Regions from separate parts of the Vibrio algivorus genome, predicted to be linked through region 2. Evidence: riboswitches for the same ligand, from Rfam matches in the RefSeq annotation. Region 2 holds a riboswitch; the other holds the start of a gene.

Region 1 (8,903 bases), on a different contig from region 2:
ATTACCAAAAGCTTGCCGCCTATCGGGCTTAGAGCCACTTACCATAGATAAAGATTCGTTGTTTGTGAACGTCGGCGAGCGTACTAACGTAACGGGTTCCGCTAAGTTCAAGCGTCTGATTGTTGAAGAGCAATATGATGAAGCGCTTGATGTGGCTCGCGAACAAGTAGCCAATGGCGCTCAAATCATCGATATCAATATGGATGAAGGGATGCTCGATGCTAAAGCTTGCATGGAACGCTTCTTGAATTTATGTGCCTCTGAGCCAGAAATATCGAAAGTTCCTATCATGGTCGACTCTTCTAAATGGGACGTCATTGAAGCCGGCTTAAAGTGCGTACAAGGTAAAGGCATCGTCAACTCTATCTCGATGAAAGAAGGTGTTGAGAACTTTATTGAGCAAGCCAAATTGATCCGTCGCTATGGCGCGGCAGTTATCGTAATGGCATTTGATGAAGTTGGCCAAGCGGATACTCGTGAACGTAAAACCGAAATTTGTACCAAGGCCTATCGTATTCTGGTTGATGAAGTGGGTTTCCCGCCAGAAGATGTTATTTTCGACCCTAATATTTTTGCCATTGCCACCGGTATTGATGAACACAATAACTATGCGGTCGATTTTATTGAAGCAGTGGGCGATATTAAGCGTGATCTGCCTTACGCGATGATTTCTGGAGGCGTATCTAACGTTTCGTTCTCATTCCGCGGCAATAACTACGTACGTGAAGCAATCCATGCGGTATTCCTATACCACTGTTTTAAACGTGGTATGGATATGGGGATCGTTAACGCAGGGCAATTAGAAATTTACGATAACGTACCGGAAAAGCTGCGTGATGCGGTTGAAGATGTGGTGCTTAACCGTCATGCCGATGCGACCGAAAATTTACTAGAATTGGCTGAACAGTACCGTTCAAACGGAGTTGGTAAAGCGGAAGATCCTGCTTTATTGGAATGGCGAACTTGGGAAGTCGAAAAGCGTCTTGAGCATGCCTTAGTCAAAGGCATTACCGAATTTATTGTTGAAGATACTGAAGAAGCCCGAGCTAAAGCTGCCAAACCTCTTGAGGTGATTGAAGGCCCACTGATGGATGGCATGAACGTCGTCGGTGACTTGTTTGGTGAAGGTAAAATGTTCCTTCCTCAAGTTGTGAAATCGGCGCGCGTGATGAAGCAAGCGGTGGCCTACTTAGAACCTTACATCAACGCTGAAAAGCAAGTCGGGCAAACCAATGGTAAAATTTTATTGGCAACAGTAAAAGGCGACGTTCACGACATTGGTAAGAACATCGTTGGGGTTGTGTTGCAATGTAATAATTACGAGATCATCGATCTTGGTGTTATGGTGCCAACCGAGACTATTTTGAAAGTCGCCAAAGAAGAAAATGTCGATATTATTGGTCTATCTGGCCTGATCACTCCATCACTCGATGAAATGGTGCATGTGGCGAAAGAGATGGAGCGCCAAGGTTTTGACTTGCCTTTATTGATTGGTGGGGCAACTACCTCAAAAGCTCACACCGCGGTGAAAATTGAACAAAATTACTCTCAACCTGTTGTGTATGTGAACAATGCTTCTCGAGCGGTTGGAGTATGTTCGGCATTACTCTCTGACTCTTTACGTCCAGCATTTGTTGAGAAACTTGATCTAGACTATGATCGAGTGCGTGATCAGCATGCGCGTAAGCGTCCTCGCACTAAGCCTGTAACACTAGAGCAGGCACGTGCCAACAAGGTGAATATTGACTGGCAAAGCTATACCCCACCAGCACCAGTTAAACCGGGCGTGCATGTGTTTGAGCATATTGATACGGCAATTTTACGTCAATATATCGATTGGACGCCGTTCTTCTTAACTTGGGGATTAATGGGTAAATACCCATCTATTTTTGAGCATGAAGAAGTTGGTGAAGAGGCTAAGCGCTTATTCGATGACGCTAATGTTTTCTTAGATCAAATAGAGCAAGATGGCATTCTTAAAGCGAGCGGTATGTGTGGCATGTTCCCTGCTAATAGTGTTGGGGATGATATTGAAGTGTATGCGGATGAAACTCGCACACAAGTGATTAAAGTGCTGCATAACTTACGCCAGCAAACGGAGAAACCAAAAGGCCCGAACTACTGTTTATCGGATTACATTGCGCCAAAAGATAGTGGTAAATCTGATTGGATTGGTGGTTTTGCGGTTACTGGTGGTATTGGTGAACGTGAATTAGCGGATGCTTATAAAGCGCAAGGTGATGACTTTAATGCCATTATGATTCAAGCGGTGGCTGACCGTTTAGCCGAAGCATTTGCTGAATATATGCATGAACAAGTACGTAAAGATATTTGGGGCTATGCTGCGGATGAGAACTTAACCAATAATGATCTGATTCGTGAAAAGTACCAAGGTATCCGCCCTGCACCCGGTTACCCAGCTTGCCCTGAACATACTGAAAAAGGCAGTTTGTGGGAGCTTCTCAAGGTTGAAGAAACCATCGGCATGTCTTTAACTACCAGTTATGCAATGTGGCCGGGCGCTTCAGTATCAGGCTGGTATTTCTCTCACCCTGATTCTCGCTATTTTGCGATTGCCCAGATCCAACAAGATCAAGCGGAAGAGTATGCACAACGTAAAGGTTGGGATGAAGTGGAAATGGAGAAATGGCTAGGGCCGAATTTGAGTTGATTATAGGGAAGAGCGGTTCCTGGTTCCTAGTCCCTAGGCGGAGGTGCTGCGAGTTTTTCTCTATACTTAACCACCTTTTAAGCTAAAACAAAGGCGATAACCTATCATCAGTTATCGCCTTTAATCTTTCTGAATATTTGAAATTTTATTTACTGAATAAAGAAGTTAAAGTAGTTTCCTCGAGCTTCTTTTTCTAGGTACTAGGGACTAGAAACCTAGCTACCTTTATTCAAACAACTCCCGATGCAATACTTCCACGGCAGTTTTCGCTTCCGCTTCCCCTACCAAGAAACACAAATTATGTGGACTAGCACCGTAACAAATCATACGTAAATTGAAATCTTCTAGCGCGCTGAAGACTTGTTTAGCGTAGCCTTTTTTAGCACTCATCTTATTACCGATTAATGCTACTAGACTTAGGTTATATTCCACCTCAACTAGGCATAATTGCTCTAATTCTGCGCGTACATCGGCAGGCAGTTCAGGTGCTTGACCAGACGTATTGGTTTGATCGAGTGTCAACGACACACTCACTTCTGAAGTGGTGATCAAATCTACCGAGATCTGGTATTTAGCTAAGATATTGAATACTTGAGCTAAGAATCCATACGTTTGGAACATATCAGGGCTACGTAATGTCACCATGGTTTGGTTGTTACGTAACGCCAGTGCACGGAATAATGGAGCACTTTCTACTTGCTTGCGGATCCAAGTACCACCTTTTTCTGGCTCACGAGAAGATCCTACAAATACTGGGATCTGGTGGCGAAGCGCAGGAAGTAGAGTCGAAGGGTGCAAAATTTTCGCCCCGAAGTTGGCCATTTCAGAGGCCTCACTAAAGCTAATTTCCGGAATTGGTGTCGCTTTTGGAGCAATGCGAGGATCTGTGGTGTAGATCCCTGGAACATCAGTCCAAATCTCTAAGCCTGAAGCTTTAACCGCCTCAGCAATTAATGCTGCACTATAATCACTACCACCACGACCAAGCGTAGTGGTATTACCATCAGCATCACTACCAATAAAGCCTTGTGTAATAACAACATGCTGTTGGCAAAGCGTAGTGAGTTTTTGTTGTGCTAGAGCAGAAATATCGGCAATAACTGGCTCAGCTTTACCGTGATCAGAATTGGTACGTAATACTTCACGAATATCAAATCGAACCGCGTTAATGCCGCGCTCTACCATCAACTGAGTCAAAATATGAGTCGACATTAATTCGCCACACGCCACGATATGATCGGTGAGTTTATCGCTCGATTGGAAAGAAGCAGCTTCAGCCATGCTAGAAAGCGTCGTTAAAATGGTATCGATCGCATGTCTGGTTTTTTCTTGCTCGGAAAATTGTTCGATGATGCTGTAATGAATAGAACGAATTTTTTCGACTGTCGCAACACGATCATCGGAATTTTGCACCCCAAGTGCTAACTCTACTAATAAATTTGTCACGCCAGAACAGGCACTACTAACAACTAGTTTAGTGGATGGATTATCTTCAATAATAGCGGCACAACGACTCATGGCTTCGAAATTTGCCACACTGGTGCCACCAAACTTTGCTACGTTAAATGCGCTCACGGCATTGTCTCCCATAATTCTCAAATAATGCTTATTGATATCAACAATCAATAAACGAACGTCCAATGTTGAAGAGAGATTTCTTAGAGCGGGGGAAATACATAGAAGTGAATCACTTGAATCGTGATCATGTAAATCTTAGAAGCTCTTCATCATATTTAATGATGACAGTTGCCAGGATTCAACCTGAACAACCGATGCGATAAATTTCCGAGCATTTACCCATCTCGGCGTAACTCCCCCTGAATGACTAGTTTAGGATCTCGGGATCCACTGGTCATCTGCCTGGGTTACGCTCCTCTTCCTTTTCAACCATTATCCTATGGCTGAAAGCTATATTTAAGTGACCTCAAAGCGTACCTTAAGGTTACTAGGGTATCCATTGAACGTTGTTGCATTAGAAAAGTCAATCATTGAAAACGTTATATGAAGAAATTTTTAAACTTGATTTGTAGACAATAAAAATTAAAACTGTATACAAAGTTCACAGTTTTGTTTGCTGCCGATGAGGGGGCCATCAGAGCGTGATAATTTATCTTATATAGCACACTAATTTCGCCGATGTTATTTTGCTAGGCCACCCAAAAGCTGAAGTAAATGCATCACCGAGCGAATGATAAATATGGAATACACCATTAAGGATTATTATGACAATTCAGCGCTTTTTCCCACCTCGCCGTATTTTGATGGGCCCAGGTCCTTCTGATATTTCATCGGATGTTTTGCAAGCTTTAAGTCGTCCTACTGTCGGCCACTTAGATCCACTGTTTATCGGTATGATGGATGAAGTAAAAACACTCCTGAAATATGCTTTTCAAACCGAAAATGATTTTACTATTCCGGTTTCAGCGCCCGGTAGTGCTGGTATGGAAGCGTGCTTTGTTAATCTTATCGAACCCGGTGATAAAGTGATGATTTGCCGTAATGGTGTGTTTGGCGAACGTATGCGTGAAAATGCGATTCGTAGTGGGGCAGAAGTGGTACTGGTGGATGATGAATGGGGCAAACCAGTTAGTGTCGATAAAGTAGCAGCCGCTTTTGCGGAAAACTCAGATGTTAAAATTCTGGCTTTTGTTCATGCTGAAACATCAACCGGTGCATTAAGTGATGCACAAGCACTATCGAAAATCGCTAAACAATATGATGCATTGACGATTGTTGATGCAGTAACGTCACTTGGTGGTGTACCACTTAAAGTTGATGAGTGGCAGTTAGATGCGGTGTATTCAGGTAGTCAAAAATGCCTATCGTGTGTACCAGGTTTATCGCCAGTAACTTTTTCACCTAAAGCGATTGCTAAGATCCAAGCGAGAACGACACCGGTTCAAAGTTGGTTTTTAGATCAAAGTCTAGTACTTGGTTATTGGAGTGGCGAAGGTAAACGTAGTTATCACCATACAGCGCCAGTGAATAGTTTATATGCATTACATGAAGCTTTGCTTGGCTTGTATAACGAAGGGCTAGAAAATGCCTGGCAACGTCATGCTGATATGCATCAGAAACTAAAACAAGGTCTTGAAGAGTTAGGCTTTAAGTATGTGGTTGATGAAGAGTGTCGTTTGCCGCAATTGAATTCTGTCTATCTACCTGAAGGTGTCGATGATGCCAAAACTCGTCAACATTTACTTGAAGAATATAACCTTGAAGTCGGCGGAGGTTTAGGAGCATTAGCAGGTAAGGTATGGCGTATCGGCTTGATGGGATATAGTGCCAAAAATGAAAATGTTGCGTTATGTTTGAAGGCGTTACAAGAGACTATAGGGAAATGAGAATAGGGGGGCTAGGTTGCTCGTCCCTAGTTTCTAGGAAGAGCTTTTTCATTGTTCGGGCGCTTTTCTGTTAGTTTCACAAGAGAGGTAAATTTAACAACGTCATTCCAAAAGTGAGGAACGAACTGTTTGGAATCTCCTAATGGTACTTGGAGATCCTGAACTGCGCTCCTACGTCGCTTTTCAGGATGACAATTTTTCCTATCAACTAATAGACTTGGACAACGAGCGAAGGGAAATACTTCGTTCATTGTCCATTTTTATATTGTATGGGCTTCAGAGTGTTTCTCTAGGAACTAGAAACCTATTGTGCTTTAGCCTCTGATGCTGCCTCTGCCTTTGAAACTCTTTCTTCCGGCGGAATATAACGAATCTTCGAAAAATCTTGTGCGGGGAATAAGAAACTTGCTTCCTTGCGGATTTCTTCCGCTTTTCTGTTATCGCCAATCCCTTGGTAGGCTACGATTAATTTTGAATAAAAAGCAGCTCTTGGTTTGCGCTTGATGACTTGAGTTGCCCAATCAATATAAGGTTGAATGTATTCTGGATTATCAAGATGCAAACCAATGTTGAGTTGGGTGCTGTAAACGTCCCAATCAAACCTATCTTTCCAAACACTAGGGTTGGTCACTTGGTTTAATAAATCTGGATTAATTGGTCTGGTATATTCAAACCGACTGAGAACATAGTTTGTATGCAGTGCGGTGAGCATAAAAAATGCAGTAATGATCGGGATGATTAATGAAAATACACTCAATAAACTTTTTGTTATTTTGCTAAAACTCACCACCTTATATTGAGAGGTTAACTGATCGACCCAGTAGATGAGTATTACAAAGATGATCCAATGGACCGCAGAGTGATAAAACGGATATTCAAGTTGGGTATGTAATACGATTGGGAAAAATAAAGCGATTAATGCCAAACGAGTTCCAGATTGTGACTTGCGCACTTTACGAAATACCATCAAGGCAGCCATCAACAAACCAAGTACCGATATGATGCCACCTTCTACTGCCCAATATAAAATCTCATTATGTGGGTGATCCATCGAAGGCAATCCTGGATGGTAGTCAGGATTTAGCTGATATTGTCTTGCTGTATAGACCATATAAGCTGATTCAAATTGCCCATAGCCATATCCAGTGAGTGGTTGTTCTATCACCATATCTAAGGTTTGCGGAAAGGTATAACGGCGTGGGCTTTCTAAATTAGACTTTTTAGCAATTAACTCATTACCACCATTCGCTGTTGCGAGGGTATAGCCACCTGCCAAACCTACAATGATCGAAATTAGCCATAATGACATCATTCGTTTTGGTAAGAATTTAGCTAAATATGGGATCAGAAGTACGGTAGAGATTGTTGCCCCTAACCAGCCAGTACGTGAGGCAAGCACCCATAATAATGGAATGGTGATGATTGGCATAAACAGCAATAAGCCGGAAAATACTTTGTGCAGTTGGACATTCGTCTGTTTTTGTCTCGCCAATAAGTAAGAGCTAATAGCTAATCCGGTGGCTAAAAAGCTCGCGGTAACATTAGGTTGTTGAAATATCGCAAACGGACGATTTTGTTCGGTGTTGTAACCAAATGAATTGCCAGGTTCTAAAAATAAGTATTGAAAGTAACTGTAGGCTGCTTCGATACAGACTGCGCCAACAATGAGGAGTAATAGTGTCTGCTTTTGTTTAATTGAGAGAGGATATTGGTGCAGAATCAGTAGCAGCAACCAACCTGCCCACAATCCGATCAAACGTAACATGGCATCTTGAACGTTGGCAGTCGAATAGAAAATTGGCAGGGTTAAAATAATGCAAGCAATAAACATTACTATAGTGAGACTGGTGATGCGTAATACCCGCTGATTGGCCATCGCATACAAGCCAATCCCAAAACTAACACTTAATGCTAACCAGGTCGCGGAATTAAAAGATAAGGCTAATCCTGCACCACCTGGATTCGGTTGGAAAAAGTGCATGGCGAGTAAGAACACCACTCCTAGCGACCAAAGAAATGGTTTAGCTAAGATGTTAGGTTCAGGCATTTCTTCTAGTTTTGTGCCTTGGATATGTAACGTTGCCATGTACAGTACAGCCTCTAGATGTTTGATTTGCCTATAAGGCGGCTATATTAGCATTGTTTGTATGAAAAAAATGGTGAAAAGTAACTGGAATTATGGGGCCGAGTTCTAGTTTTCCGGGTTAGGAAAGGAGGGCGGATCTGGGCCCTAGTTCCTAGTCTCTAGAGGAGGATGCTAAGTATTTACAGCAATAAATAGACATCTTCACTTGCTTTAAAATAGTAGGTATTGAAAGTTGCCTACTAGAAACTAGAAACTAGAAACTAGAAACTAGAAACTAGAAACTAGAAACTAGAAACTAGAAACTAGAAACTAGAAACTTACTTCAATAACGGCTTAAGAAAATGCGCAGTATGCGATCCTTTAACTTTAACCACTTGCTCTGGTGTGCCTGCTGCGATGATTTCACCGCCACCACTACCACCTTCAGGACCTAGATCGATAATCCAATCGGCAGTTTTAATCACATCGAGGTTATGCTCAATGACTACTACGGTATTGCCGTGATCTCGCAGGCGATGTAAAACATTTAATAGCTGTTGAATATCGTGAAAATGCAGCCCAGTTGTAGGCTCATCCAATATATATAAGGTTTTACCTGTGTCGCGTTTTGACAGCTCTTTAGCCAATTTAACACGTTGAGCTTCACCGCCAGATAAGGTGGTTGCTGCTTGACCTAATCGGATATAAGACAGGCCTACATCAATCAGGGTTTTTAGTTTTCTTGCTATGACAGGAACGGGTTCAAAGAAAGTGTGAGCATCTTCAACCGTCATTTCCAGTACTTCATCAATACTCTTACCTT
Region 2 (8,903 bases):
ATCCCTAATTCAAGTAAACATGAATATCCATTTTTGACTTATTCATCTTTTTCCCAAGTATGCAAGTATGCTAATCGCGTAAGTTATGAAGTATTAGCACAACATTCGCCACGTTTATCTCGAGGCTTACCAGAGAAAGAAGATAGCTTGGAAGAAGCATACTGGGAAAGATAATACCAACTATACCCAAGTAACTTCAAGATGCGAGTTTCAGCAAGATTAAAACAAGTTTTAGGCAAGGCAAATTGAATATGATCATAGCTATTCTATCTCTATTTAATTTAACGCAGCATAAAGCTTGTTTTAGCTTGCCCTTCGGGAGCTTCATCCAAGCCTCTTCTTTTTTATAATAGAAAGGCTGCGTCATATTCGTTCGAAAGGTAATTACATTCCTGTACGAATCTTTCTTGTTTAAAGACTTGGATGACAGCTCTGAATTCTGCATCTTGAAGTCACTTGGGTATCAATGAATTAGATGACCAGAAATTGGGTATAGAAAGAGGCGAATAAAAAAGGGAGCTAAATGCTCCCTTTGTTGTTAATAATTAAATTATTATTTGATTAGGAAATCATCAATTGATTTACCTGCATCAAGAGCTTCTTGAATTGCAGAAGGCGTACGACCTTGGCCTGTCCAAGTCTTACGCTCACCATTTAAAGTATATTCATATTTTGCAGGGCGTGGCTGACGTTTTTTACGTGATTTAGATTTTGATTCACTGCCGCTCATTGCTGAGATAAGATCTTCTAAATCAATGCCGTCTTTTGCAATCATTGCCGCGTACTCGGCTAATTTAGCTTCACGTTCTGCTTGTTCAGCTAATTCTTTTTCTTCAGCTTCTTTTCTTTCTGCTACAACAGTAGTCAGTTTTTCTAGTAATTCTTCTACTTCCGCTAGGGTAAATTCGTCACGAGTGAAAGCACGAAGACTACGAATATTTAGTAACGCTGATTTTTTGATTTCTGACATGTTTGGATCCTATACAGTAGAATTGCTGAATTAAGTTTTATCTAAAATAAATATCCTTTCTAGATAAAGTTAAACTAATTTTATATAGCTTATCTTTTTTAGTCAAAAAATATATTTGTCTAAACAAAGAAATTTGAAGCCCATTTAATATTTATACTCAAATAACTGAGATATATACTATTACAAATAATATTGTTAATTTAGCTTTTGATTTAATATTTCATTTAATCGCTACAATTAAGTTTACTGGTTGTTTTTTGGTCGACATGGAAATGTTCGACTTTTGTCTTGCCATTTGATTTTTGATCATTACAATGAGCCGAATCTTGCTAGAACCCTTTGTAAATGTCCTGAAAAATGGTCATTTGTAAGGTGAATGTTTTAGTCTGATGTAGAGGCGCAATATTTATTAGTAATACGTTTTAGGGTGATGCCTTTGAGAGCGTATGAAAGGAAATATTGCCGAAGTAAGAGCTAATCAGTGCGTTTTGATTAGTTAGGCGTATCAGAGCCACTTGCTGGGGTTGCATTTAATAAGTGTAACACTGCCATAGTTTGCAGAGTGCTAATCTTAAAGATTGCATGCTGTGTTTTGTTACTATGGAGCGCTACTGTAGACACATGAAAGTGATTTGACTTTCAACGTTTATCAACAAGATGATTTATTGTTTTACGACTATACTCTTCAACAATATCCTTTCTGCAGTAGATCTCTAACCTATTTTGGTTTTTTTGATCATGAACTTAATCGATTTTACTTCTTCCGCCGCATCGTTGCTGCCTCCGGCAATTGCCTTAACGATGGCCATTCTGACCCGACGTGTTCTTTTATCACTTGGTTTTGGTATTTTGCTTGGTGCATTTTTGTTAGCTGATTTTTCGTTATCAGGTGCATTAAGCTATACCAGCTCTACCGTAGTTGGTGTATTTGTGAGTGATGGTGGATTGAACTGGGATAGCCTTTTTATCCTACTTTTCCTGGTTCTTCTTGGCATGATGACAGCCTTGTTAACGCTTTCAGGTGGTACTTATGCTTTTGCTGAATGGGCACAAAAGCGCATTAAAAGCAAAAGAGGGGCACAATTTCTTGCTGCTTGGTTAGGGGTATTTATCTTCATTGATGATTACTTCAATAGCTTAGCGGTTGGCGCAATTTCTCGCCCTGTGACTGATCGCTTTCAAGTTTCTCGTTCGAAGCTAGCTTACATTCTCGATTCTACTGCTGCACCTATGTGTGTGATTATGCCAGCGTCTAGCTGGGGTGCTTATATCATGACAGTAGTCAGCGGTATTTTAATTTCACATGGTATTACAGAATATTCGGCTTTAGGCGCATATATGCGTTTAGTCCCGATGAACTACTATGCGATTTTTGCTTTATTAATGGTATTTGCCATGATCTGGTTTGATCTTAATGTTGGCCCTATGCGTAGGCATGAGATTGCTGCAGGTCAAGGTAAAACGGATGATCGTGACGAGAATGCACCAGATTTAACAGAAGAGTCAGAAATTAAAGAAAGTAAAGAAGGGACGGTTTCTAACCTCATTCTTCCAATTGTTGCTTTAATTGTCGCGACCGTGTACTTCATGATTAGTTCAGGTGCAGATGCGTTAAGCGCTGATGGCCAAGCATTTAGCTTATTGAAAGCGTTTGAAAATACTAATGTTGGCCAGTCTTTATTCTATGGTGCGTTAGTTGGTTTGATTTGTGCTGTAGGAACAGTATTAAAACAAAAAATGCCAGCAAAAGATGTGTTAGTTACTTTATGGATTGGCGCTAAATCAATGTTCGGTGCGATTTTGATTTTAGCCTTTGCATGGGCTATCGGTGCGGTAATTAAAGATATGGGGACTGGGGCTTATTTATCGACACTAGTGGAAGGTAATATTGACGTACATTGGCTACCGGTACTATTGTTTTTACTTTCTGGTTTGATGGCATTTTCAACCGGAACGTCTTGGGGCACATTTGGCATCATGCTACCAATTGCAGGCGATCTTGCGGGTGCGACAGATTTAGCGCTTATGTTACCTATGTTGAGCGCAGTACTTGCTGGTTCTGTATTTGGTGACCACTGTTCTCCAATTTCAGATACTACAATTTTGTCATCGACAGGTGCTTGTTGTAACCATATTGATCATGTATCTACTCAGTTACCTTATGCATTGGCAACCGCGATAGTCTCATCTGTAGGTTTTATCGTTTTAGGCATGACAGATTCTTCTTTGATGGGCTTTGCTGCCGCAAGTGTGACGTTTGTGGTTTGCTGTGCAGTGATGTCGGTTATTTCTAAATCAAAAATGAAGAAAGCCATTATTTAAGTTCTGATTTTATTTAAGATATCAAAGGCTGAGTTAAAGAATAACTCAGCCTTTTTGTATATACCCAAGTAACTTCAAGATATTGAAAATTTCCGCTATCAAGCCTTTTCCTACGCAATTCCTGACCATCTAATTAATGTGATTGGTATGTCTTCAGAAGCAGAATTTACGTAGAGAAAAATAATTCAAATAAAGGCTTGAAAAAATATTCGAGCTTGGGTAGTGTGAAGTTATTGAAACTGATTGAGTAAACAGACACATGCGCACATTGAATATTAACATTCATCATCACCATCATCCTGTTATATCTTGCGGGTGAGTGTGTGCATCCGGAAGATACCTCTTCCGGACGTGAATCAGTAAAAAGATTCAAACCCTCGGAAGAGTTTTCTCTCCGGGGGTTTTTTCATTTAGGGACGTTAAAAATAACAAACCAAAAACACAGGGATAGAAATATGACAAATTCACGATTAAGAATTGCGATTCAAAAGAAAGGCCGCTTGAGTAAAGAATGCCAAGTTCTACTTAAAAAGTGTGGTGTTAAATTTAATATTGCTGGTGAAAGACTAGTAGTACACAGTGAAAATATGCCAATTGATTTGCTGTTAGTTCGTGATGATGACATTCCTGGCTTGATCATGGATGGGGTGGTTGACCTTGGCTTTATCGGTGAGAATGAATTAGAAGAAGTACGCCTAGATCGTAAAGCTGAAGGTTCACCATGTGAATTTAAAGCTCTACGCCGTCTAGATTTCGGTGGTTGCCGTTTATCTATCGCCATTAATAAAGATGAAACTTACAACGGCCCACAAGATTTAGCGGGTAAGCGTATCGCGACAACTTATCCACACTTATTAAAAAGCTATATGGATGAGCAAGGCATTAACTTCAGCACTTGTATGCTAACCGGGTCGGTTGAAGTTGCACCTCGTGCAGGACTTGCAGATGCAATTGCAGACTTGGTTTCAACCGGAGCGACTTTAGAAGCCAATGGATTAAAAGAAGCTGAAGTGATTTTCCGCTCGAAAGCGACGTTAATTCAACGTGTCGGTGAGTTTTCAGCTGAGCAAGATAATTTGATTGAAAAACTACTCACTCGTATGCAGGGTGTGATTCAAGCGAAAGAATCAAAATACATTATGCTACATGCTCCTTCCGATAAGCTTGAGCAAATTAAACAATTATTGCCGGGTGCTGAAGACCCTACAGTTCTGCCGTTATCTCAAGAAAAAAATCGTGTTGCAGTACACCTTGTTAGTACAGAAAACTTATTCTGGGAAACCATGGAAGGCTTGAAAGAACTTGGTGCAAGTTCGATCTTAGTGTTACCAATTGAAAAAATGATGGAGTAAGTAATATGAAAACCGTCGTTTGGCAATCATTAAGCGAAGAGCAACAAAATGCAGTACTTGAGCGCCCAGCAATTAGCGATGGTGCCAATATCACCTCAATTGTTTCTGATGTATTAAATCAAGTAAAACAAGATGGCGATACTGCAATCAAAGAGTTAACGGCTAAGTTCGATAGAGCGACGCCTGATTCTATTCGTGTATCGGAACAAGAAATTGATCAAGCGGCAGCACGCTTATCTGATGAAATGAAACAAGCGCTAGAACAAGCGCACAAGAACATTTCGGTATTTCACAAAGCGCAAAAAGCACAGCCATTGAGTGTCGAAACGCAACCAGGCGTAGTGTGTGAACTCGTGACTCGTTCTATCAACAAAGTTGGTTTATATATTCCGGGTGGCAGTGCGCCATTACCTTCTACGGTATTGATGCTAGGTGTTCCTGCACAAATTGCTGGCTGTAGGAAGGTGGTGCTATGTTCACCACCGCCGATTGCTGATGAAATTCTGTATGTAGCGAAATTGTGTAATATTGATGAAGTCTACAATGTTGGTGGTGCTCAAGCGGTTGCAGCAATGGCTTATGGTACTGAGACAGTTTCTAAAGTAGATAAAATCTTTGGCCCAGGTAATGCTTTTGTGACCGAAGCAAAACGTCAAGTAAGCAATGATTTCCGTGGTGCTGCTATAGATATGCCAGCAGGTCCTTCTGAAGTATTAGTGATTGCCGATGAAACTGCTGATGCTGATTTTGTGGCTGCGGATTTATTATCACAAGCCGAACACGGCCCAGATTCACAAGTCGTGCTATTAACGCCATCACCTATGATTGCTGATCAAGTAGCAGAAGCTGTACAGCAACAGCTTAAGTCTTTATCTCGCAGCGATATTGCAAAGAAAGCTTTAGGTTCAAGTTTGATTGTGATTACTGAATCTTTGACTCAATGCGTGTCGATTTCAAACTTCTATGGCCCAGAGCACTTGATTGTTCAGACGAAGAACCCTCGTGAATTATTGCCCTTACTTGATAATGCAGGCTCAATTTTCCTTGGTAAATGGTCACCTGAATCAGTAGGGGACTATGCCTCTGGTACTAACCACGTATTACCGACTTATGGTTACACTCGAACCTATTCAAGCCTAGGTTTAGCTGACTTCTCAAAACGTATGACAGTGCAAGAGTTATCCAAAGAGGGTTTGAAAGGCTTAGCTCAAACTGTCGTCACTATGGCAGAAGCGGAAGGGCTAGATGCACATAAACGTGCTGTGACGATCCGTATCGACAGTATTTGTAACGAACAGTTGAATCAGCAATAGGCAGGTAGAACATGGAAAAGTTAGCCCGTAAACAAGTTCAAGCTTTAACACCATACCTGTCGGCTCGCCGTATTGGTGGTAGTGGTGATGTTTGGTTAAATGCTAATGAGTCACCGTTTGATAATGAATACAAAACCAATTTTACTCGCTTAAATCGCTATAGTGAGTGCCAGCCTAAAGACTTGATTGAAGCTTACGCAAGCTATGCAGGAGTGTCAGCTGAGCAGGTCTTAACTTCTCGCGGTGCTGATGAAGGTATCGAGTTACTTATACGTGCTTTTTGCGAACCGAACCAAGATGCGATCCTTTATTGCCCACCGACTTATGGCATGTATGCAATTAGTGCAGAAACGATAGGTGTTGAACGTAAAATCGTACCTTTAACGCAAGAATGGCAGCTTGATTTAACGGCTATTCAAGCGCAGTTAGATAATGTTAAGTTGGTATTTGTCTGCAGTCCAAATAACCCAACAGGTAATCTGATCAAGCGAGAAGATATCGTTGCGTTGTTGGAAATGACACAAGACAAAGCCATTGTGGTGATGGATGAAGCCTATATTGATTTTTGCCCTGAAGCCTCAACAGTCGATTTACTTGAACAATATCCTAACCTAGCCATTTTACGAACCATGTCGAAAGCCTTTGCTCTTGCTGGATTACGTTGTGGTTTTACCTTAGCTAACGAAGAGTTAATCAATGTATTATTGAAAGTGATTGCTCCGTATCCTGTACCGATTCCAGTGGCTGAAATTGCTTGTCAGGCATTATCTGAAGCAGGGCTTGCGCGCATGAAATATCAAGTACTTGATCTTTCGGCTAACCGTGCTTATTTACAAGCGGGTTTATCAATGCTGCAAGGCGTGACAGTTTATGACGGTTGGGGTAACTATCTGCTTATTCAATTCCCAGAAGGTGATGCAATGTTTAAAGCTGCGTGGGATAACGGCATTATTTTACGTAACTCGCTAATTAAAGATTGCGTTCGAATCAGTATCGGTAATCGTGATGAATGCGAAAAAACCTTAAGCTTTATCCGTAATCAGATTAGTGCCATTGCGTAGCTTATTAACTTATATACCCAAGTAACTGGGTATAAATAACAGCATATAAAAAATTTGAGCCATCAAACTTAATTGGTGGCTGCTCTAAGAAAGGAAGTCAATGTGAGCCAAGCTAATAAAATTCTTTTTATCGACCGTGATGGGACCTTAATTGTTGAGCCGCCGGAAGATTTTCAAGTTGACCGTTTAGACAAGCTGAAATTCGAACCTAATGTCATTCCGGTATTATTAAAACTGCAAGATGCAGGTTATCGTTTAGTGATGGTAACCAACCAAGATGGTCTAGGTACCGATAGCTACCCTCAAGCTGATTTCGATGCCCCACATAATATGATGATGGATATCTTTTCATCACAAGGCGTTAAGTTTGATGATGTATTGATTTGCCCACACTTTGATGCTGATAACTGTACTTGTCGTAAACCGAAATTAGGTCTAGTCAAAGACTATCTACAGCAAGGTAGAGTCGACTTTAAAACGTCAGCAGTCATTGGCGATCGTGCAACCGATTTACAACTCGCAGAGAACATGGCGATCCGTGGTATTCAGTACAACCCTGAAACTATGAACTGGCTTGATATCTTAAAAGACCTAACAGTCAATGCTCGTACTGCCACCGTTGTTCGTACTACCAAAGAAACCGATATTCGTATTTCAGTTAATTTAGATGAACAAGGTGGCAACCAAATCTCAACCGGTATGGGCTTTTTTGATCACATGTTAGATCAAATCGCTACTCATGGCGGTTTTCAAATGAAAGTGGACGTTAAAGGTGATTTACACATTGATGATCACCACACCATTGAAGATACCGCTTTAGCACTTGGCCAAGCGTTAAAAGAAGCACTAGGTGATAAGCGTGGTATCGGTCGTTTTGGTTTTAGCTTGCCAATGGATGAATGTTTAGCGCAATGTGGTTTGGATTTGTCTGGCCGTCCTTACCTAAAGTTTGACGCTAAGTTCAGCCGTGAACAAGTAGGCGATTTATCCACTGAAATGGTGGTGCACTTCTTCCGTTCATTGACGGATACCCTGGCTTGTACGCTTCACTTATCTTCAACGGGTGATAACGATCACCACATTATCGAAAGCTTGTTTAAAGCCTTTGGACGCACTTTTCGCCAAGCGATAAAAGTGGAAGGTAATGAATTGCCAAGTAGTAAAGGAGTGCTGTAATGGGATCAACATCTATCACAAATGATGCTCAAAAAGTGGTGATTATTGATACCGGGTGCGCCAATGTTTCATCAGTCCGATTTGCCATTGAGCGCTTGGGTTATGCTGTCACAATTTCAAAAGATCCAGAAGTGGTGTTAGCCGCTGATAAACTCTTTCTACCGGGCGTTGGCACGGCTTCTGAGGCCATGAAAAACCTAGAAGAGCGTGACTTAATTACATTAGTTAAGAAGGTCGAAAAGCCATTGCTTGGAATTTGTCTTGGCATGCAATTGCTGGGCAAACTGTCTGAAGAAAAAGGTCAACAAGGTAAATCAGAAGTCAATTGCCTAGGTTTATGTAGTGGTGAAGTACGATTAATGGATACTGGTGATTTACCATTGCCTCATATGGGCTGGAACACAGTGCAACCACAAGAAGGCCACCCTTTGTTTAAAGATATTCCAGCAGACAGTTATTTCTACTTTGTACACAGTTATGCCATGCCAGTCGGTGAATATACCATTGCAAGTTGTGAATATGGCAATCCATTTACTGCCGCAGTACAAAGTGGCAACTATTATGGTGTGCAATTTCACCCAGAACGTTCTTCGAAAGCGGGCGCAAAGTTGATTCAAAACTTTCTTGAGCTAAACGTGTAAGCACGAAACGTATAAAAGGAAAAGATAGGATGATAATTCCTGCATTAGATTTAATTGATGGACAAGTC

The links. Region 2 has a riboswitch for lysine ahead of QQJ93_RS14390 (Na+/H+ antiporter NhaC family protein). Riboswitches for the same ligand answer to the same signal wherever they lie in the genome.
Region 1: linked by a shared signal. The riboswitch ahead of lysC (lysine-sensitive aspartokinase 3) and the one ahead of QQJ93_RS14390 (Na+/H+ antiporter NhaC family protein) in region 2 are both predicted to bind lysine.

The regions. Positions count from the first base shown of each region.
Region 1 covers NZ_BSPV01000006.1:320,024-328,926, reverse strand. The annotation lists gene metH (methionine synthase) at 1-2,671, shown strand, start outside; gene lysC (lysine-sensitive aspartokinase 3) at 2,897-4,246, opposite strand; lysine riboswitch at 4,381-4,557, opposite strand; gene QQJ93_RS10545 (pyridoxal-phosphate-dependent aminotransferase family protein) at 4,894-6,015, shown strand; gene QQJ93_RS10540 (PglL family O-oligosaccharyltransferase) at 6,320-8,101, opposite strand; gene uvrA (excinuclease ABC subunit UvrA) at 8,419-8,903, opposite strand, start outside.
Region 2 covers NZ_BSPV01000009.1:445,732-454,634, forward strand. The annotation lists gene QQJ93_RS14380 (inosine/guanosine kinase) at 1-174, shown strand, start outside; gene QQJ93_RS14385 (H-NS family histone-like protein) at 554-970, opposite strand; lysine riboswitch at 1,355-1,589, shown strand; gene QQJ93_RS14390 (Na+/H+ antiporter NhaC family protein) at 1,709-3,292, shown strand; His leader region at 3,575-3,702, shown strand; gene hisG (ATP phosphoribosyltransferase) at 3,748-4,644, shown strand; gene hisD (histidinol dehydrogenase) at 4,650-5,957, shown strand; gene hisC (histidinol-phosphate transaminase) at 5,969-7,018, shown strand; gene hisB (bifunctional histidinol-phosphatase/imidazoleglycerol-phosphate dehydratase HisB) at 7,121-8,194, shown strand; gene hisH (imidazole glycerol phosphate synthase subunit HisH) at 8,194-8,835, shown strand; gene hisA (1-(5-phosphoribosyl)-5-[(5-phosphoribosylamino)methylideneamino]imidazole-4-carboxamide isomerase) at 8,865-8,903, shown strand, end outside.